DNA from 3 places in the Ferrovibrio plantarum genome. Region 1 is predicted to be linked to each of the others. Evidence: predicted binding sites of a transcription regulator. Region 1 holds the regulator's gene; each other region holds the start of a gene.
The links. The regulator LexA, encoded in region 1, represses DNA repair genes until DNA is damaged. The targets are predictions, from matches to a motif close to ATGTTCTANTTTGGTTC.
Positions count from the first base shown of each region.

Region 2: the regulator LexA is predicted to act here: its motif matches at 3,526-3,542, upstream of V6B08_RS08060 (ImuA family protein).
Region 3: the regulator LexA is predicted to act here: its motif matches at 2,070-2,086, upstream of recA (recombinase RecA).

Region 1 is NZ_JBBKBA010000001.1:2,530,924-2,538,134, reverse strand. It holds gene V6B08_RS12175 (class I SAM-dependent DNA methyltransferase) at 1-265, shown strand, start outside; gene V6B08_RS12170 (PAS domain-containing protein) at 393-944, shown strand; gene V6B08_RS12165 (divergent polysaccharide deacetylase family protein) at 948-2,351, opposite strand; gene V6B08_RS12160 (methyl-accepting chemotaxis protein) at 2,485-4,779, opposite strand; gene lexA (transcriptional repressor LexA) at 5,115-5,864, shown strand; gene V6B08_RS12150 (ComEC/Rec2 family competence protein) at 5,917-7,211, opposite strand, start outside.
Region 2 is NZ_JBBKBA010000001.1:1,687,427-1,694,637, forward strand. It holds gene V6B08_RS08045 (beta/alpha barrel domain-containing protein) at 1-5, shown strand, start outside; gene V6B08_RS08050 (TetR family transcriptional regulator) at 152-877, shown strand; gene V6B08_RS08055 (sensor domain-containing diguanylate cyclase) at 874-2,574, opposite strand; gene V6B08_RS08060 (ImuA family protein) at 2,822-3,502, opposite strand; gene V6B08_RS08065 (TRAP transporter substrate-binding protein) at 3,751-4,806, opposite strand; gene V6B08_RS08070 (IclR family transcriptional regulator) at 4,929-5,768, shown strand; gene V6B08_RS08075 (acyl-CoA dehydrogenase family protein) at 5,933-7,099, shown strand; gene V6B08_RS08080 (NAD(P)H-dependent flavin oxidoreductase) at 7,127-7,211, shown strand, end outside.
Region 3 is NZ_JBBKBA010000001.1:2,367,370-2,374,580, forward strand. It holds gene V6B08_RS11325 (hybrid sensor histidine kinase/response regulator) at 1-1,926, shown strand, start outside; gene recA (recombinase RecA) at 2,149-3,234, shown strand; gene V6B08_RS11335 (ribonuclease activity regulator RraA) at 3,444-4,160, shown strand; gene V6B08_RS11340 (IlvD/Edd family dehydratase) at 4,168-5,886, shown strand; gene V6B08_RS11345 (hypothetical protein) at 5,945-6,178, shown strand; gene V6B08_RS11350 (FCSD flavin-binding domain-containing protein) at 6,408-7,211, opposite strand, start outside.

The DNA.
Region 1 (7,211 bases):
AGATGTGACCGAAATTTTTACCTTGATGGCTACCGCGCTCAGACCTGGCGGGCAGATTTTCATCACCATCGAGCGTGACCTGACCCCGACCGCGCTGGGCTACCGCCTGGCGGCAAGCGGACGCTATCAGCACGACGAAAAGCATATTCCAGTTGTTGCGGCTCAGGCTGGCTTGATGGTGGCCGACCGAGTGGACGAACCCCTGCGGGTGGAAGCCGGCGAATTGGTGCCTGGAACCGCCTATCGGCTGTGCCACAAGGCCTGAACTGGAGCCGCACCAGCGCTACGGGCTTTGCTGCCACGCAATATTCCCGCCGCAGGAATTTACGCTGGCTTTATTGGCGGATTACACTAGATAATAAGTATCTAGGAAGAATTCCTCGGACGCCTCCATGCGCTTTGCCGAACATATCGACGAATCTGATCTGCGCTGGCTCTACCTCTACTGGCTGAAGCGCAAGGCGGGCCGCTTTCCGCCGCCGCGGGACCGTATCGATCCCGTTGACCTGCGCCATTTGCTGCCGAGCATTTTCATTATCGAGGTTGACCACGAGCAGGAGCGGTTCCGCTATCGCCTTGCCGGCAGCGACGTGGAAAGCCTGGTGCTGACCAAGCTGCATGGCCGCTGGCTGGATGAAGCCGTGATCAGCCCGCTGCGCGAATTCTTCGATGAAAGCTTCTGCATCTGCGCCTTCCAGCGCAAGGTGCATTTCCGCCGCAACACGCTGCACCTCGCCGGCCGGCCTTATATCCGCTATGCCCGCATCCTGCTGCCGCTGTCCAATGATGGCGAGAAGATCGACCACCTGCTCGGCTGCATCAAGATCGACCAGCGTTTCGCACGCGGCAATCCCACTGCCGTGTCGGAAAGCGAGATCACCATCGCCGATATCGCCACGTTCGAACTCGATGCCTACAGCGACGGCGAACCCGCGCCAAAATAAACTTCAGTTCGAGGCGATGCGTTCCGGGTTGCGGTTGCGCAGCACGGTGGTCACCGGCACCAGGCTGAAACCGCGCGCCTTGGCATCTTTTACCCAGCGTTCCAGCGCCTCCAGCGTCGCGGTATGTGGATGGCCGATGCCGATGGCATCGCCATTGCTGCGCGCAATGCGCTCCAGCGCGGCGAGCTGGGCCGCGACACCGCCGGACTGGCGTTCGTCGTCAAGGAACAGGTCGCGCCCGGTGGCAGCAAGACCGCGCTTATGCGCCAACGGCAGGCCGGCGGAATTCGGGCCGGTGTGGCTGTCGAGCCAGAAACGGCCCCGGCGCTGCAATTCATCAAGCACAATCGCCATGCCGCGCGGATCGGCGGTGAAGCGGCTGCCCATGTGGTTGTTGACGCCGGCATAATCGTCGAAGCGGTCCAGCGCCCAATTCACCCGGCGGCGCAGCTCACCCTCTTCCATGCCGACATAGAGCGCATTCGGCCCCGGGTCGTTGCGCTTGGCATCCAGCGGCTCCATCGGCAGATGCAGCATCACCTCATGGCCCTTGGCGCGCGCCGAGGCGCTCTGCTCCGAAAGCTCGTTGGCATAGCTCATGTAGGACAGCGTCAGCGGCCCTGGGATATTCACCGCGCGCGCCGAGTTGCGCCGGTCGAGGCCCATGTCGTCGATGACGATGGCGATATAGGGCGGCTTGGCATCCAGCGGCGCCGGCACGGCAAGTTGGCGCCAGCGCTCAGTGCCGGGCAGCGGCGCGGTATGTGCCGACGGCGGCACGAAGCTCTGCGGCGGCACCGGCAGGGCTGCCGGCTTGGCCTGCTTGGCGGCATGGGCGGCAGCCGGCGCGGGCGGCAGCGCCGCCACTTGCTGTAAAACCGGGACCGGCTCGACAGGCTTGGGCAATTCGGCCTGAACTGGCGCGGGCTGCGGTGCCGGCATCACCGGCTCTGCGGCAGCCGCCGCTGGTGCGGGCATGGCGGGTGGCGGCGGGGGCGCCAGGGCCGGACGTTCTTCCGTCTCGGAAGACAAGCCGCGCGGGTTCCAGCCCGCGGGTAAATGCAGTTCAGCGGTTCGGCTTTCCGGCAGGGCAGCCTGCGGCTTGGCAATCGCCTGCGGCACCACGCTGACCGTGCGCGGCGCCTGATTCTGCAGCGAGGTCGCCGGGCCGCCCAGCATGGTGCCGAGCACCACGCCGCCGCCCAGCAGCAGGAAGGCCCCGCCCCATAATGACCAATGTGCCAGGACGGCGAATGTTTTGCGCTTCGGTGTCGCTGCCGGGGCAGCCGCTTCGATCTTCGCACCGGGTGCTGCCCGTGCCATGGTGGCGCCATAGGCATTGGCTGCATGAGCCGGCGAGCCGCCGCGCGGCTGATCCTGGCGGCGCAGCCGCAAACCGTCGCTCATCGCCGCCCCCAGAATTTGTCGCTCATGCCCAGCCGCATACTGCATCTCCGATTCGGCGGCCCGATTCGCCGCTTTGTTCGCAGAATGCTCTCTAAAGCTGAGCAAGACGTTAACAAAGTCCTGCAAACTGCCCTCAGGCGGCGGTTTGGACAGCTCCCGTCTTGAAGAACGCCACCAGGTCGGCCAGCCCCTTCGCCTGATCGGCCATCGACTGCGCCGAGGCGGTGGTCTGCTCCACCAGGGCGCCGTTGCGCTGGGTCATTTCGTCCATCTCGGCGACCGACTGGTTCACATCATCGAGGCCCGAGGCCTGTTCCTGGCTGCCGATGGCGATTTCCTCGATGATGCCGGCAACACGCTTCACGGCATCGACGATGGCCTCCAGGCTGGAACCGGCCTGCCGCACCAGCTTGGCGCCTTCGCGCACCTGGCCATTGGATTCCGAAATCAGCGCCTTGATCTCGCGCGAGGCTTCCGCCGAGCGCTGCGCCAGGTTGCGCACTTCCTGCGCCACGACCGCGAAACCCTTGCCCGCCTCGCCTGCCCGCGCTGCTTCCACGGAAGCATTCAGCGCCAGCAGGTTGGTCTGGAACGCGATCTCGTCGATCAGGCCGACGATATCAACGATCTTCTGGCTCGAGCCCTCGATGCGACCCATCGCCGTCACCACCTCGCCAACCACACGGCCGCCGCCTTCCGCCGTGTCTCGTGCCGCCACCGCGAACTGGCTGGCCTGGCGGGCGTTGTCGGCATTGTGCCGCACGGTGGCGGTGATTTCCTCCATGGTCGCCGCCGTGCGCTGCAGGCTGGCGGCCTGCGCTTCGGTGCGCTGCGCCAGATCATGGCTGCCGGCGGAAATCTCGGCCGAGGCATCGCGCACCAGACCGGCGGATTGCCCGAGCCGGCCGGCGAATTCGGCCAGCCGCTCGGCCAGTGTGTTGGCATCCAGCGCCAGGCGTTCGAACACGCCGCGATAGCCTCCGTTGATGCGGTGGGTGAGATCACCCTGGGCCAGCGCGCCAAGCATGCCGCCGAGATCGCCCAGCGCCCGCTCCACAGTGCCGAGCAGGCCATTGACGCCGATGCCGAGCGTGCGCATCACGCCCTGCAGCGCGTCAGCGTCGATGCGGCGACTCAAGTCACCGTCATTCGCCGCCGCAACGATCTGGCCGATGGCCTGTTCCAGCAGCGCTTCCTGGGCCTGGCGCTCGCGCTCGAAGGCGACGCGGCTTTCCTCCACCTCGCGCTGCAGGCGTTCATTCTCCTGGCCGGCGGTCTTGAACACATCGACGGCCCGCGCCATGTCGCCGATTTCATCGCGCCGCGTGGTATCGGCCAGCGTCACCGACCAGTCGCGGTCGGCCAACCGGCGCATCGCATCGGTGAGGCGGCCAATCGGCGCTGAAACCTGCGGCCCGATGAAGAAGCCGCCGATCGCCACCGCCGCGATCAAGCTGATCAGCGCCAGCACACCCAGCACCACCAGCACCATGCGTCCCTGCCCGGCAGCCGAAGCGGCAGCCGTGTCGGCGCGCTGCGACGCGGCACCAACCACCACCTCGATCTTCTCGGCAAGCTGTGCCGCGCCATCGCGCGCCTGCTTCAGCGCCACACCGGCGGTCATGGAGGTACGCAATTCACCGCGGCGAAGCTGGAACAGGCTGTCGCTGGAGGAACCATAGGCCTGCAGATTGCCGGCAGCGGTGCGGATGGCCGCGATATCGATATGCGCGCTGGCCAATTCCAGATCCTGCAGGATGATGTTGTTCAGCGTGGCGAATTCACTTTGCAGCTTGGTCAGATCGTCGTTGCTCGGTGCCTGCGCGGCAACACTCAGCACACCAATCATCTGGTTCACCGCCGCTGCAGCTTCCATCAGCGCGCGTGCCGCTCGCGCCATGCTGCCGCCGGCACCGCGCCCAATATCGTCGATCGCCTTATCGGTCAGCGGCTTCACCAGCGCCTGGAAGTCAACGAAATCGGCAGCGAGTTTGGCCGACTTCTCCTGGCGCTGCGCGATCCAGTCGAGCCGCGCCGTCACCGAGCGGTTGATCTGGGCGATGCGACCCTGGAGGAATTCCACCGCCTTGCCGATTTCCTCGAGTTGCGCCGGTTCGGCACCACTCAGCTTGACCACGTCGAGAGTCTGCGCCAGACGCTTCTGCAAACCTTCGAGTTCACCGAGAACGCGAACCCGCTCGGCATCATCGGCCGCCGCCGCGAGCGCCGGCGCGGCGGAGGTGAGTTCCGCGCTCAGCGTCTTCATGCTCAGCGCCGCCACCACATCGGGCAGGCTCTCGCCGGTGATGCCGGCATAGGTGTTCTGCACCCGGCTGAAGAACAGCGCCGCCACACCATTGGAGAGCAAAGTGATCGCCGCCAGCACGGCAATGGCAATGTTCAACTTCTGTCGGATACCGAATCCCATGGCAATCCCCTCTGATGCCGTAGCGGCGGCTTTTGCGGCCTTTGTTCTAGCCTGCACAACAGGCTTTGGACCAAGGTATAAGGGAGGCGGTAGCAGCCTACCAGCGGCAGCTTGTGAAGAAGCAGTTTCAGGCCGGATACGTATATCTTGGGTCGGCGGTATCGCCGCTCCGCAACCTGTGGGGCCTGTGGAAAAAAGCCCTTGACCATCCGGCAGAACCAATTTAGAACATCCACCAGGTTTCAATTTCGTTCCAAATCAGTGCCCCCAATCTTCTGGTTTCCCAGGCCAGATAAAGCACCGAGGCGGAACACTCAGGGCAAGGGAGAAAGCGGATGCTCACCCGCAAGCAACATGACCTGCTGATGTTCATTCATGAACGGCTCGAGACCTCGGGCGTCTCGCCCTCCTTCGAGGAAATGAAGGAAGCGATGAAGCTGAAGTCGAAGTCGGGCATCCACCGCCTGGTCACCGGGCTGGAGGAACGCGGCTTCCTGCGCCGCCTGGCGCACCGCGCCCGCGCCCTGGAAGTGCTGCGCCTGCCCGACTCGGCGGTGCCGCTGCGCGGCGGTGCCGGCGCCGGGGTCACCACCGCTTCCCGCGCCGCGCCGGCCCGGAACCGCCTGATGCCGCGCGGCACCGGCGACATGATGCAGCCGATGCAGGGCACGCCGGTTACCGTCAGCCCGTTCAACGCCCGCGATATCGTCACCCTGCCGCTCTATGGCCGCATCGCCGCCGGTACACCGATCGAGGCATTGCGCGACCTCTCGACGCAGATCGACGTGCCCATCGGCCTGCTCGGCAATGGCGACCATTACGCGCTGGAAGTGGCCGGTGACTCGATGGTGGATGCCGGCATCCTGGATGGCGACACCGTGGTGATCCAGCGCAGCGACAATGCCGAGAACGGCACCATCGTGGTGGCGCTGGTGGATGATCAGGAAGTGACCTTGAAGCGCCTGCGCCGCAAGGGCAATTCGGTGGCGCTGGAAGCCGCCAACACCGCCTACGAGACCCGCATTTTCGGCCCCGACCGGGTCAAGGTGCAGGGCCGCCTGGTCGGCCTGCTGCGCCGCTACTAAGCGTCGGCATATCGGATTGAGCGAAGGGCGCCAGCGATGGCGCCCTTTTCTTTTACTCGCCCAGCTCGTCCATCAACACCGCGCCTTCGCCCCTGCCCGGCTGTGCGGCATTCGCCGCGCCATGGCCGCGCGGCGGCGACCATGGCTTCAGGCCACGCTCAGCAGCCACCTTGCGCAGACTGAAACGACCCTCGTCGTGCAGGTAGAGCGCATGCGCGCCTTCGCGCCAGAGATCGAAGCGGTCGATCACCAGCCGCGCGCCGGCGCAGCGGCCGCGTATTGGAAATGGCGCCACCACGATATCGGCGCGGCGGCAATCCTCGGCCAGCGCCCGTTCCTCGCGCGGCAGCGCAATCACCCAGCCTTTCACGCGCGCAGTGCAGCCTTCCGGTTCGCAGCGCAGGGAACCATCCGCGCCTGCAGCAGCCGCGCGCCGCGCATTCGGCCAGGGCAGCAGGGCTGGCGCACCGAGGCGGCGCCACCAGGTTTCCGCCTCGAAGCCGCGCGGCGCGGCATTGGCCGGCAGGTTGGCCGGGCTGCTGAAATAATAGCGATCAGCATCATTGCCACCGCGCAACGCAATGCGGCGGGCATCGCCGCTGATCAGCAGATCCGGCAGCGGCGTGAATAGCGGCGAAGCCAGGCCGGCGCAGATCGGCAGCAGGCCGAGCCAGCGCCAGGGCAGCCGCCACAGGCAGAGCCACAAGCCGCCGATGGCCATGGCGCCGAGGCTCCAGGCCGGCATCGCCGGGATCGTCGCCACCGCCCCCGGCCAGCCGGCGACCCATACGGCAATGGCGATCAGGCCCTCGACACCCCAGCCCATCGGCACCAGTGCCAAAGCCTCGAGACCGAACGGCATCAGCGCGAAGGCCAGCATGGCCAGCGGCATGATCCAGAACGATACCAGCGGCGAGGCGATCAGGTTGGCGATCAATGCATAATCGGCAAAGCGGTTGAAGTGATAGGCCGCGAACAGCCCTGAGCCGATACCGGCGACGAAACTGCTGAGCAGCACGCCGGCGAGCCACAAGCCCGCCATGCGCAACGGCCCGGCCTGTCCCCGCCAGCGCGCCAGCGGCTGCTCCAGTGCTTCGTAGCTGGCGATCAGCGCCGCCACGGCGCCGAAACTCATCTGGAAGCCGGCATCGAGCAGGCTTTCCGGCGCCAGCAGCAGCAAGAGCAAAGCCGCCAGCGCCAGACTGCGCAGGCTGAGCGCCTGGCGGTCAAGCAACACCGCACCGAGCGCCAAGGCGACCATGAGAAACGAACGCTGTGTTGCCAGCGCAGAACCCGAGATCAGCATATAGGCGGCAGCGCCAATCAGTGCGGCAACAGCGGCAATCT
Region 2 (7,211 bases), 840 kb from region 1:
CCTGATCCGGCTTTTCAGCGGAAAAGATAGCAAAACTAGGGACAGCCCAGTCAGTCTATAGTATAGATTGAGAATCAACCGCATCTGATTCAAACGGGCAGAAGCGGGTCGCCCCTATTTGCAAACGTTTGTCTGAAGCGGGCTTATGACCATGGTGAAGAAGACTCTGTCCTCACGGCGCGGCGCGGCGGCTAAAGCACAATCGACTGCCAAAGCGCTATCGACGGCGCCGAAGCGCAAGCGCGATGCGGAACAGAGCCGGCGGCTTATTCTGGAGACGGCTCTGCGGCATTTTGCCACCAAGGGCTATGACGGTGCCCGGGTCGACGACATCGTTGCCGAGACGCATCTCAGCAAGAACATGCTGTATCACTATTACGGCAGCAAGGAAGAACTATTCGTCGCCGTGCTGGAAACGATCTACGAGCGCTTCCGCGGCCGCCATGGCGAAATCGCCATCGCTGAACTGGAGCCGGTGGAGGCTTTGCGGCAACTGGTGGCGGAAACCGCCAAGGCACTGATCCGCACGCCGGAAATCATTTCGATCCTGAACACCGAGAATCTCTACAAGGCGGCCCATATCAAAAGCTCGAAGAAGATCCGGATGATCTATGATCCGCTGTTTGGCGATCTTGGCCGGGTGCTGGAGAAGGGGCAGAAGGCCGGTGTGTTCCGCGCCGAGATCGAGCCGTTGCAGCTCTATATCTCGCTCTCGTCGCTGGTCTATCACTATCTATCCAACGGCTACACGCTGTCGGTGATCCTGCGGCAGAATCTGCTGTCGCGGCAGAATGTCGCCGAACGCATCAGTCATGTGGAAGAAATGGTGCTGCGTTTCTGTGTGCGTCCGGAACTGGCAGCCAAGTATATCGGCTAGGCATTCCTCGGCATGGACGGCTGCTGGAATATCACCCGGTTGCGGCCTGTCGACTTGGCTTTATAGAGCGCCACATCGGCGCGGTCGATGCTATCCTGGATATCCTCGTCCGCTTCGGCGAATACGGTGCAGCCCAGGCTGACGGTCAACTTCAGCGGCGGTGCTTCCGGCAGGGCAATGCCAGATTCCGCGATCATGCTGCGCACACGCTCGGCATAGGCATTGGTGGCGGCGGCATCGGTTTCCGGCAATATCACAACGAACTCCTCGCCGCCGAAGCGGCCAACCAGATCGCTGTCGCGGGCCGCCGCCTTCAGCCGTTCGGCCACGGCGCGGATGGCCAGATCGCCCACCGCATGGCCATGGGTATCATTCACCGATTTGAAGTGGTCGATATCCACCACCACGATGCCGATAGCGCGATTGTAACGCCGGGCCAGGGAGACCAGCCGCTCGGCTGAGTCGAGGAAACCGCGACGGTTCAGCAGGCCGGTAAGCGGATCGCTTTCGGCAAGCTGGCGCAGGCGCTCGACATCGCTGGTCAGTTTTCGCGCTTCCGCATTCTTGGAAGCGATATCCTCGGCGGCATGAGCGAGTTGTTCCTCGGCGAGGCCGATGCGGCGCAGCAGCGAGCGCAAGGCGCGCGACAATTCCGCCACTTCACGCGAGCCGCCGGCTCGCGGCAGGGTGTCGCCGCCGAGACTACGGCCGAGGCGTTCGGCATCGGTGGTCAAGCTCCGGATCGGGTGGGTCAGGCGCCGCGCCAGCAGCCAGGCGCCCAGGCTACCGGCGAGGCTGAGCAGCAGGCCAATGCCGGCGGTAATACCCACTAGGTTGCGCACCGGAGCATTCGCCACGTTGGCCGGCTGCTGCGCGATCACTACCCAGCCGAGTCCCGGATAATCGCGATGGCCGCGCGTGGCGGCAAAACCGGTGAGCCATTGCTCTGGTTGGGCGCCAAAGTAAATGCCGACGCCGCGCTTCTGCGTCAACAGATGCTTCATGGTGTTCTGATCAAGCAGAATGCGGCCACGACTTTCGCCCAGCAGCACCCGGCCATTGTGGTCCAGGATGGAAACACGGGTACGGCTGGGCCGAGATTCCCGCAGCAGCACATCGCGCGCTTCCGCCGCCCAGTCCCAGCTCATATGCGCAGCCAGCACACCGAGCAGGAGGCCATCCTTGTCTCGTATTGGATACGCGACATCGACAAAGCGGAAGGGTTCGTCATCGCTGCGCGGGCCTAGCAGCTTGGCCAACAGCACCGCATCATGCACATCGCCAACGAAAGGTCCGGCCAAGCCACCGCTGAACCAGGGGCGCTGCGCCACCGACAATCCCTCCAGCATGCCGCGCGTTGCGGCGCGTACCGTGCCGGCGGTATCGGCAAAGCCGATCCAGGCATAATCAGGATAACTCTGCTGCAATTGCTCCAGGCTTGACCTGAGCACAACGGGATCGCCGGTCCAGATATCACGCAAGGGTTCCAACTTCGCGAGCGTGCCGATCTCGCGATAGCGCTCGAACATGTCATAATCCAGCCGCGCTGCCATGGCCACGGCGAGATCGGCCATATGGCCGCTGACTAGTTCAGCGGTGCGTTGGCGCGCAAACCAGCCCGCGCCCGCCGAGGCCATTGATACCAGCAGGACGCAAAGCGCTCCAACGGCTACGGCCATTTGTACTTGCACGGACATCCGTCCGATGGCGGCGGCAACACGCAAGCCAGCTCCCTTTCCTTACCGGCCTAAATCACCACCAGTCTAGCCGCAGGTTCTGGTGAGATGAACCGGTTTTCCGGCTTCGTCTACGTTGGTTTGGTTGAGGGATGGTGTTGGAAGGCGCGGAAAAGTAATGACGTTCGGAAATTTCGCCTAAGCTGTCGCCCCACACATAATCCAGAATACTCGAAGTTCCGGTTGGTTGTCGTCAGCAATGTTTCTGTCAACGCGCAACAAGGTGAAAAGAGAGTGCAGCGTCATCCCATGCCATATTCCAGGCGAGACTGGTTTCGCTCCCCTGGCAACGCTCCAGGCGCAGGCGCCAACAGGGGCGATAACCGTCGCTGTTAACCCAATCGATATGCCAGCGTGTGAGTGCGGCAGAGGGCTGGCTATCGCGGCGCAGCAGGAAGCCGATGCCACCGCCCTGCTTGGCAGCGCTCTGTAGGCGGTGTGTCTCGGCCAGGTTGATGCTGTCGATCTCGGCCACCACGGCGCCATAGCCGAGTTCGCTCAAGCCTTCCTCGATCGACCACAGACGATCATCGGCTCGGCGGGCGGAGACAATGGTGAGGCGGCGATGATCGAGGCCGAACTGCAAGAGGCCAGACGCATGGAGACTGGAATCGGGCGTTACCCATAGCACTTCGCCACAGCGCGGATTTTGTCCGAGCAGGGCCGCGAGGAAGCCGGTGATGGCGCCGCGATCCCCGGTCATTTCATGCAGGGCGCCGCGCGCCAGGCCTTGGCCGGGCAGCGCCTGCTCGATCTCTGGCAGGCCAAGCTTGAGAGCACTACCGCCGATCAATCCGCCGCTGGTGAGCCTGGAAAGCTGTTGGCGCAGATGGTCAATGGCCGGGCTGAAAAGGGGCGCTGGGCTGCGGGGGATCGGGCTGTAATGCATGGTGGCCTCCGTGGCTGAGGCATATGTTCTACTATTGATCTTATAAAATCGCAAAATGTTCTTTTTATGAACTTGAATTTTCCACTATTTTGTATGAGAACGCGAATGCCAGCCACCAGATACAGGGTTCCCTTCGCCGTCTGCACAGGTGACGCAGAAATGAGAACGGCGGCATCGCAGGATGCCGCCGTTCCGGGAAGGCTCAAGCCGGCGACCAAGTCCAGAGGGACCCAGCCGCCAGGATTGGGCTACATCTTGCCGCGTACTTCCGCCAGGGCAGCGCGGAATTCCTTCAGCACCTGGGTGCCGGGCTTGCCGCGCTTGTCGAGGGTTTCAGCCCAGTCGCGCGCCACTTCATCCGACACATCATCGAACGGCTTGCGCTCGGCGGCGGTCAGCGTGTGGTACTGCACGCCCGCGGCGGCGAGTTTGGCCTGGGCTTCCTCGACGCTGTGATCGACCACCTTGCACATATTGGCTGTGGTGGCGTCGCCGGTTTCGGTGATGATTTTCTGCACATCCTTCGGCAGCTTGTTGAACACCGCGTCGCTGATCACGTAGGAAGCGACGAAGGAGCCGAAATTACCGCCCTTGGTGCCAAACTTCACGAAGCTCTGCAGATCGTAGGACATCACGCTTTCATTCGGGAAGATCAGGCCATCGAGCGTGCCGCGCGAGAGCGATTCACGGGCTTCCGGCGCCGGAATGCGCACCGGAATGGCGCCAATCTTGCGCGCGAAGATATCCATTGCGCCGCCGGTGGAGCGCAGCTTCAGGCCCTTCACATCCTCCACCGTCTTCACCTGCTTGGTGGTGGTGTAGAACTGATACGGCTCGAGCACGATGGCGAAGATGGCCCGCACCTTGTTCGGCGCGAACTCGTTCTTGGTCATGGTCTCGCCCTTGACCAGCTTCCAGTAGGCCGTGGTGCCTTCACAGGCGGTGGTGAAGCTGCCGGGCAGCTGCGCCACACTGGAGAAGGGCATCTTGTCGGAAACATAGGACATGCCGACATAGCCGATATCGGCAACGCCGCTCTGGGTCAGGTTGAGCAGATCCTGCGCCTTGCCGAGCTGCTGCGCCGGGAAATATTCGAACTTGATACGGCCATTGGTCCGCTTGGTCACTTCCTCCATCCACGGCTTGGTGCCGCGTTCCGAAATGAAATGGCCGACAGGGAAGGAATCAGCGACGCGCAGCGTCGTGACCTTGTCCTGGGCCTGGGCCCCCTGGGCCAGCCCCAAGGCTGCCAACGGAACACCGATGATGGCGGCTGATACAAGCAATTTCAAAGTTTTACGCATGTTTCCTCCTGGGTGTTTTTTGTTTCGGGGGCTGTACTTTCGTCCCGGCTTTCGGCATGAAAGGACTGAACTGGACACAACCCGTCTTTCTTAATTCTTATATCGGAACTATATTCAATATTATGAACAGTGCAATCCCTAAATCGGACCGTGTCAAGGCCACCCTGGATGGCAAGCCGGAAGGGCCGCGTTCGCCGTTGCGCGTGATGCAGGCGCTGGAATTGCTCGCCGCCGAGCCCGATGGCTTGTCATTGGCGCGTCTGGCCGAGCGACTGCAAACGCCGAAGACCAGCCTGCTCAGCCTGCTGCGTTCACTTGAAGCCGGCGGCTACGTCACCCAGCTTGGCGCCCAATATCAACTTGGTGCCAAGACGATGCGGCTCGGTGCCCTGGTTGCCAGCCGCGCGACGCCGGATTCCTCGATCACCGCGCGCATGCATCCACTGCTGCGCGAGATGATGGAGCAGAGCGGCGAGACCACCTTGCTCGGTGTGATGGGCGATGACCGTCGCCATGGCGTCTATGTCGATATCGTCGAGGGCCGTGGCGCAATCCGCTTTTCGTCGCTTATTGGTACGCGTAGACCGCTGTTTTGCTCGGCTTTCGGCAAGATACTGCTGGCCTACCAGCCGCAAGCCGAAATCGATTTCTATCTTGATAACACTGAACTGGTGCAGCCCAATGGCGGCCGCCGCATGCACAAGGAAGAAGTGCTTGGCATCCTGGCGGCGATCCGCGCCACCGGCATCGGTGTTTCGCATGAAGAGATCGTGGATGGCGCCGGCGGCATCGGCTCGCCGATCTTCGACCGCGATGGCCGCAATTGCGGCGTGCTGGTGGTGGCGGCGCCGATCTCGCGGCTGCGTTCGCAGCATGACCGGTTTTCAGCGATGACCCATGATTACGGCGAGCGTGCCTCGCGCCTGCTTGGCTTCTCCGGCCGCTATCCCGGCAGCAAATAAGCCCTTCAATTCTGTCCGGTAGTCTGCGCGTAAACGCGCCACCCCGTTTTGCGACAACCCTATTGACTTTGCCGCCGACCTTTCCCTACGATGTTCAAATATAAGCACGTTGTTCCGATATAAGAACATATTATCGGGCGACGGCCGGGAATTGGGAGAGAAACGTGACTGTCGACCTGACCGCCGACCAGCAATCGATTCGGGATGCGGTGTCCCGCCTGTGCACCAAGTTTGGCGACGATTACTGGCTTGCCCGCGACCGCGATGGCGAATTCCCGGAGGAGTTCAAGCAGGCGCTAGCGGAGGGTGGCTGGCTTGGCCTGACCATGCCGGTGGATTGCGGCGGTGCCGGCTTCGGCATCACCGAGGGCGCCATCATGATGCAGGCGATTGCCGAATCCGGTGCCGGCATGAGCGGGGCCTCGGCGATCCATCTCAATGTCTTCGCGCCAAAGATTATTGCCCGCTACGGCACCGAGGAGCAGAAGCAGCGCATGCTGCCGCCGATCATCAGCGGCCAGGTGATCGCCGCCTTCGGCGTCACCGAGCCGGATGCCGGCCTGGATACCACCAATATCAAGACCAAAGCGGTGCTGAAGGGCGATCGTTACATCGTCAATGGCCGCAAGGTGTGGACCACGCTGGCGCAGCGCGCCAGCAAGCTGTTCCTGCTGGCCCGCACCACGCCGCGCGAGCAATGCGCCAAGGCCACCGATGGCATTTCGCTGTTCTACACCGATCTCGACCGCACGCGTTGCGAGGCGCGCGAGATCGAGAAGATGGGCCGCAAGTGCATCGATTCGAACCAGTTCTTCATCGATAACCTTGAAATCCCGGTGCATGACCGCATCGGCGAGGAAGGCCGTGGCTTCGAATACATCCTTGCCGGTCTCAATCCCGAGCGCGTGCTGCTGGCTGCCGAGGCCGTTGGTCTTGGCCGCGCCGCGCTCAACCGCGCCACGCGCTATGCCAAGGAGCGCGTGGTGTTCAACCGGCCGATCGGCAAGAACCAGGCGATCCAGCATCCGTTGGCGCTGAACTGGATGGAACTGGAAGCGGCGAACCTGATGGTGTTCCGTGCCGCCCAGCTTTACGACGCCGGAAAACCCTGCGGCGCCGAGGCGAATGCCGCCAAGTATCTCGCGGCCGAAGCCGGCTTCAAGGCCTGCACCCAAGCGGTGATGACCCACGGCGGCTACGGCTATTCCAAGGAATTCCACGTCGAGCGCTACATGCGCGAGGTGATGATCCCGCGCATCGCGCCGGTCAGCCGCGAGATGATCCTGAGCTTCATCGCCGAGCGCGTGCTCGGCCTGCCGAAATCCTACTAAGCAAGAAACCCCAGCGGAGAAGCTATCGTGTCGATTGAGAAGCTGTTGCGTTCCACTGAATTGTGCCGCCGCGTCGGCCTGGAATATCCGATCATGCAGGCCGGCATGGGCC
Region 3 (7,211 bases), 160 kb from region 1:
TTTCTGGACAACGCGCCGGTGGGACTCTATTCCATCGCGCCGGACGGGCATTTCCTGTTCGCCAACCGGACCTTCTCGGCCTGGCTGGGCTTGAGCCCCGATGCACTGACCGGCGGCGCGCTGAAACTCAACGATGTGCTGCTGCCAGCCGATGAGTCCGGTACTGCGCAAGGCACGGGCCGCGCCATCACGCCGGATTGGGAGGGCGGCGAGGCCAAGCTCAGCCCGCCCGGCACGGCGCATGGCTCGGCCGCCGAGCCGCTGCGTCTGGTCGGCGTCAGCCAGTCGGCGGTGCCGGGCGCCGATGGCCATGTCCTGCGCTATTCCGCCGTGGTGCATGACCTGAGCCGCGAATTGCGCGTGCGCGGCACTTTGCGCCCGGTGGAAGCCGAGTTCCGCCGCTTCTTCGATCAGGCCCCCATCGGCATCCTGGTGCTGGATGCGGCGGGCAGCATCATCGAGGGCAATGCGGCTTTCGGCGTGCTCTGTGGCCGTCATGACTGGCCGGGCCAGCGCCTTGCCGCCGTGGTGCGTGAGGAGGATGGTGCCGAACTGAACCGCCATCTCATGGCGGTGCGGCGCAACGAGGCGGTGACGCGGCCGCTGGAGGTGCGTTTCCCGGGCCAGGACCCGGCGCGGCCGCGCATTGCGGAATTGTTTGCCGCCTCGCTCGATGCCGGCGCCGACAGTCAGGCGACGCAGCTTGTCTACCTGGTCGACACCACGCACCAGCGCAACCTGCAACAGCAATTCAATCAGAGCCAGAAGATGCAGGCGGTGGGCCAGCTCGCCGGCGGCATTGCGCATGACTTCAACAACCTGCTCACCGCCATGATCGGCTTCTGCGACCTGCTGCTGCAGCGCCACCAGCCCGGCGACCAGAGCTTCGCCGATATCATGCAGGTGAAGCAGAATGCCAACCGCGCCGCCAATCTGGTGCGCCAGCTGCTCGCCTTCTCGCGCCAGCAGACTTTGATGCCGAAGGTGCTGGATGTCACCGATGTGTTGGCCGACCTGCGCAACCTGATCGGTCGCCTGATTGGCGAGACCATCCAGCTTCGCCTGGTGCATGGCCGCGATCTCGGCCTGGTGCGCGTCGACCAGGGCCAGCTTGAACAGGTGATCATCAACCTGGCGGTGAATGCGCGCGACGCCATGCTGCATGGTGCCGGCGGCAGTGCGGGAAGTGGCGGCGAATTGCGCATCCGCACTGCCTATTGGCGGCCGCAGCAGCCGACGCTGACGCTCGGCGGCGAAATGATGCCGCCCGGCGATTATGTGCTGATCGAGGTCAGCGACAGCGGCCACGGCATCGCGCCGGAGAATCTGGCGAAGATTTTCGATCCCTTCTTCACCACCAAGGCGGTGGGCGCCGGCACCGGGCTTGGCCTCTCCACCGTCTACGGCATCATCAAGCAGACCGGCGGCTTCATCCAGGTGGAAAGCGAAGTCGGGCAGGGCGCCACCTTCCGCATCTTCCTGCCGCGCCATGAGCCGAGCGCCACCGAACGCTCCGCCACCCGCGACGATGGCCGCGCGGTCGCCGCGCCCGATCTCACCGGCCAGGGCCTGGTGCTGCTGGTGGAGGATGAGGATGCGGTGCGCGCCTTCGCCACCCGGGCTTTGCGCAACAAGGGTTACACCGTGATCGAGGCCAATTCCGGCGAGCAGGCATTGAGCCTGCCGGCGGAACAGCTCGATCGTGTCGAGGTGCTGGTGACCGATGTGGTGATGCCGAACATGGATGGGCCGACCTTGGCCGAACACATGCGCCAGCGCCGCCCGGATTTGAAGATCCTGTTCATCTCCGGCTATGCCGAGGATGCGCTGCGCCGCAGCCTCGCCAATGCCGATAACGTGTCGTTCCTGCCCAAGCCGTTCTCCCTCAGCCAGCTCGCCGGTAAGTTGAAGGACGTGATGGGCTGACAGCCCCGGCGCGTGGCTGTTCCGTGGGAATCGCTAAGGCGTGCCCGGAAACCGGAACGGGCCAGAACAGAGCCGGGTATGTTCCCGGAACAAAGCAAAAAAATGAGGGAAACCAGCGAGTTATAGATTTCGCTGGACAACGCATACAAAATTAGAACATATACGGGGTTAACCGAGCCTCGTTGCAATTCCGCGGGGGCCGTGAAAGGATGGGGTCCACCAATGGCAGCCACTGCCGCCGCTACTTCCGCCAGCCTCCGTTTAGTGGACAAGGACAACATGGATAAGGGTAAAGCTCTCGAAGCCGCGCTCAGCCAGATCGAGCGTTCCTTCGGCAAGGGCTCGATCATGCGCCTCGGTCAGCGCCAGAGCATGGAAGTGGAGGAAATCTCCACCGGTTCGCTCGGCCTGGATATCGCGCTCGGCATCGGCGGCCTGCCCAAGGGCCGTATCATCGAAATCTACGGCCCGGAATCCTCGGGCAAGACCACCGTCGCCCTGCATGTGGTGGCGGAAGCCCAGAAGCGTGGCGGCACCTGCGCCTTCGTCGACGCCGAACATGCCCTCGATCCGGCCTATGCCCGCAAGCTGGGTGTGAATATCGGCGACCTGCTGATCTCGCAGCCCGATACCGGCGAACAGGCGCTTGAGATCGCCGATACCCTGGTGCGCTCCGGCGCCATCGAGGTGCTGGTGGTCGACTCGGTCGCCGCCCTGGTGCCGAAGGCCGAACTGGAAGGCGAGATGGGCGATTCTCTGCCCGGACTGCAGGCCCGCCTGATGAGCCAGGCTCTGCGCAAGCTCACCGCGTCGATTTCCAAGTCGAACTGCATGGTGATCTTCATCAATCAGATCCGCATGAAGATCGGCGTCATGTTCGGCAACCCGGAAACCACCACCGGCGGCCATGCGCTGAAATTCTATGCTTCCGTGCGCCTCGATATCCGCCGCATCGGCGCGATCAAGAACAAGGACGACGTGGTCGGCAACCAGACCCGCGTCAAGGTGGTGAAGAACAAGGTGGCGCCGCCGTTCAAGGTGGTCGAGTTCGACATCATGTATGGCGAAGGCATTTCCAAGACCGGCGAACTGGTCGACCTCGGCGTCAAGGCCAATGTGGTCGAGAAGTCGGGCGCCTGGTTCTCCTATGACAGCCAGCGCATCGGCCAGGGCCGTGAGCAGGCGAAGAACTTCCTGAAAGAGAATCCCGAAGTCGCCGCCAAGATCGAGGCCGCGATCCGCGCCAATGCCGGCGTGGTGGCCGCTGCCATCGATGCCGGGCCGGGCGAGGATGACGACGAGGAATAGTTTCTAGTTTTCCCAGCGTGGGCAGCCGGTAATCCACGGCTTCCCCCACGATTTTTCTCCTCCATGGGACCCCCGGCGCCGGAACTCGGCGCCGGGGTTTTTTTTGGCCCCGCGCAAGACTTTCGCCCCGGGCAAAGCTGTGGCGCGGTTCCAAAGGCCGGGCCGGTTGCTATAGTGAGCAGCAATATTCAGCCGGAGGAAAAACGCCCATGTCCGTTGAAGCGCAGCCGCTCGATCCCCAGGTGATCGAGACCCTGAAGGGCATCACCACAGCCACGCTCACCACTGTGCTGTTGAAGAAGGGCCTGCGCAATGTCTGGCTGCGCGGCGCCAAGCCGTTGAAGCCCGGCCAGCCGCGCATTGTCGGCCGTGCCTTCACGCTGCGCTTTGTGCCGGCGCGCGAGGATCTGGCGACGCCGGAATCCTGGGCCTCGCCGAAATCCACCCGCGGCGCCATCGAGGCGATGCCAGCGGGCTGCATCGCCGTGGTCGATGCCATGGGCGTGAAAGACGCCGGCATTTTCGGCGATATCCTTTGCGCCCGCATGCAGAAGCGCGGCGTTGCCGCCCTGGTGACGGATGGCGTGGTGCGCGATGTCGCCGGCGTGCTCGGCACCGGCCTGCCGGTCTGGTGCGATGGTTATGCCGCGCCGCCCTCGGTGGCCGGCCTCACCTTCGTCGACTGGCAGGAGCCGATTGCCTGCGGCGGTGTCGCCGTGTTCCCGAACGACATCATCGTGGTGGATGACGATGGCGCCGTGCTGATCCCGCAGGCTCTGCTTGATGCCGTGCTGCCGCTGGCCGTCGAGCAGGAGCGCCAGGAAGCCTGGATCATGGGCGAGATCGATGCCGGCGTGCCGCTGCCCGGTCTCTATCCGCCGAATGAAGCCACCAAGGCGCGCTACGAAGCCTCGAAGAAGAAGTGAGCCGACCATGAGCCAGGGCACCAGCAAGCGGGGATTGCGCAAAGGCCTGACCAGCTATGGCGATGCCGAATTCTCGCTGTTCCTGCGCAAGGTGTTCATCAAGGCGGCGGGCTATTCCGACGATGCGCTGGACCGCCCGATTGTCGGCATCACCAACACCTACAGCGATTTCAATCCCTGCCACGGCAACGTGCCGGACCTGATCGAAGCGGTGAAGCGCGGCGTCATGCTGTCGGGTGCGCTGCCGATGGTGTTTCCCACCATCTCGATCCATGAAAGCTTCGCCCATCCGACCTCGATGTTCCTGCGCAACCTGATGGCGATGGACACCGAGGAAATGCTGCGGGCGCAGCCGATGGATGCCGTGGTGCTGATTGGCGGCTGCGACAAGACCGTGCCGGCACAGCTCATGGGCGCGATCAGCACCGATCTGCCCACCGTGTTTCTGCCCGTCGGCCCGATGGTGGTGGGGCATCATCAGGGCGAGGTGCTGGGCGCCTGCACCGATTGCCGCCGGCTCTGGGGCAGCTATCGCGGCGGCCAGATGGCGGAAGCCGAAATCGAGGCGGTGTCGAACCGCCTGGCGCCCTCGGTTGGCACCTGCATGGTGATGGGCACCGCCTCCACCATGGCCTGCATTTCCGAGGCGCTTGGCTTCACCCTGCCGCTCGGCGGCACCGTGCCCGCGCCCCATGCCGAACGCCGCCGCATCGCCGAGGCCTCTGGCATGCGCGCCGCCGAAATGGCCAAGACCGGCGGGCCGCGCCCCAGCGAACTGATGACGCCGGCCAGTTTGCGCAACGCCCAGGTGGTGCTGCAGGCCATTGGTGGCTCCACCAACGGCATCGTGCATCTGGCCGCCATGGCCGGCCGCGCCGGGCTGGAGCTGGACCTCAACAGCTTCGACGAGATCGGCCGCAACACGCCGGTACTGATCGACCTCAAGCCGTCCGGCAACGATTACATGGAGCATTTCCACCATGCCGGCGGCGTGCCGCGCCTGATGCGCGAACTGGCCGACCTGCTGGATCTTTCCGCCCCCACCGTAGCCGGCGGCACGCTGGCCGATGTGGTGGCGGCTGCCGAGGAAGTGCGCGGCCAGACTGCCATTCGCCCGCGCAGCAATCCGCTCAAGGCGGAGGGCGGCATGGCAGTGCTGCATGGCAACCTGGCGCCGCGCGGCGCGGTGATCAAGCAGGCGGCGGCTTCGCCCAAGCTGATGCAGCATGAGGGCCGCGCCGTGGTGTTCACCTCGGTTGAGGACATGACCAACCGTGTCGACGACCCGGACCTGGATGTGACCGCCGATGACGTGCTGGTATTGCTCAATGCCGGGCCGAAGGGCGCGCCGGGCATGCCGGAAGCCGGCTATCTGCCAATCCCGAAAAAGCTGGCCCGCCAGGGCGTGAAGGACATGGTGCGAATCTCCGATGCGCGCATGAGCGGCACGGCGTTCGGCACTATCGTATTGCATATCACACCGGAATCCGCCGATGGCGGCCCGCTCGGCCTGGTGCGGACCGGCGACCGCATCCGCCTGGATGTGGCAAAGCGCCGCATCGACCTTCTGGTGGAAGATGACGAATTGTCACGCCGCGCCGCCGAGCCTGTCACATTGCCGCATGAACTGCCGACGCGCGGCTATGCCAAGCTGTACATGGACACTGTATTGCAGGCCGATGGCGGCTGCGACTTCGACTTTCTGGTGCCTGGTAAACAAGCATAAGCAATAGGTCATACTGAGAAGTATTGCCTTGTAGCGCGAACTACCTTATTCGGGAGTTATGCTTCCCGAATCATTCATCTTTGGCAGCCAGCGTTTCTTCCCGAAGGACACCGATGTGGTCGTCGCCCGTTGGTGCGCCGATCAGGGTCGCACGCTGGATGACCTCGCGCCCAAGGTCGGCCTGTCGCGCATGGCGCTGAGCCTGATCCTGCGCGGCATCGATCCGGTCACCCCGGCCATCGAGCGCAAGCTGCGCGAATTGATGACCGGCGCGCAGCAGCGCTCGGCTTAAAGCAGCCACAACATTCCAGTGTGTTCGTCATGCCAGGACTTGATCCGGGCATCTCGCGCAAGCACGCAGTGAGACCGCCGGGTCAAGCCCGGCGGTGACGACATTAAGGAATCAGGGCTTAATGGCAGGCTAAAGTCGGGCATGACGATGTGTTAGGGTTGATCGCACAAGCTGAAACGAAAAAGCCCGGCGCTAAGGCCGGGCTTTCCGTAGTTGATGTAGCCGTGTCTCAGCCGAAGGCGTCGGCGATGATGCCGGCATACCAGCCCAGCGTATGCTCGGCTTCCTGCTTGCGGAAGGCCGCATCGGCGCGGGCGGGGCTGACGCCGCCGCTGTTCGGCACTTCCGCCACGGTTTCGCCCGGGCGATAGGTGCCGGTGACGGAGATGCCGTAATCCGGCGACACCAGGCTGTAGCAGGTGTTGTGGAACACCGCCGGCGGCGCGGCCTGGCCGCGCAGCGAGGCGACGATGTTGGCGGCCACCACCTTGGCCTGGCTGTTCGCCGCCGAGCCGGATTTCGGCATCGCGCCGGCAATCGAGGCATCGCCCAGCACATGCACGTCGGCCGCCTTGCGCGAGGCGAAGGACTTCGGATCGACGGCGCACCAGCCGTTGCTTTCGGCGAGCCCGGCATCGATGGCGATCTTGCCGGCGGTCTGCGGCGGGATCAGGTTCAGCACATTGGCCTTCTCGGTGCCGAAGCCGGCCTTGATCGAGAGATTGGCGACATCTACTTCCTCCACCTTGCCGCCATCCTTGCCGGCGACCCAGGTGATCATGCCGGGATATTCCGACTCCCAGGCAGCCTGGAACAGGCCCTGCTTGGAGAAGGCATCCTTGGCGTCGAAGATCAGGATCTTCGACTTCGGCTTCTTGGTCTTGAGATACCAGGCGATCATGCTCACCCGCTCATACGGGCCGGGCGGGCAGCGGAACGGATTGGCCGGCGGCGCGATGATCACGGTGCCGCCATCGGGCATGGCTTCAAGCTGGCGGCGCAGCAGGGCGGTCTGTGCTCCGGCCTTCCAGGC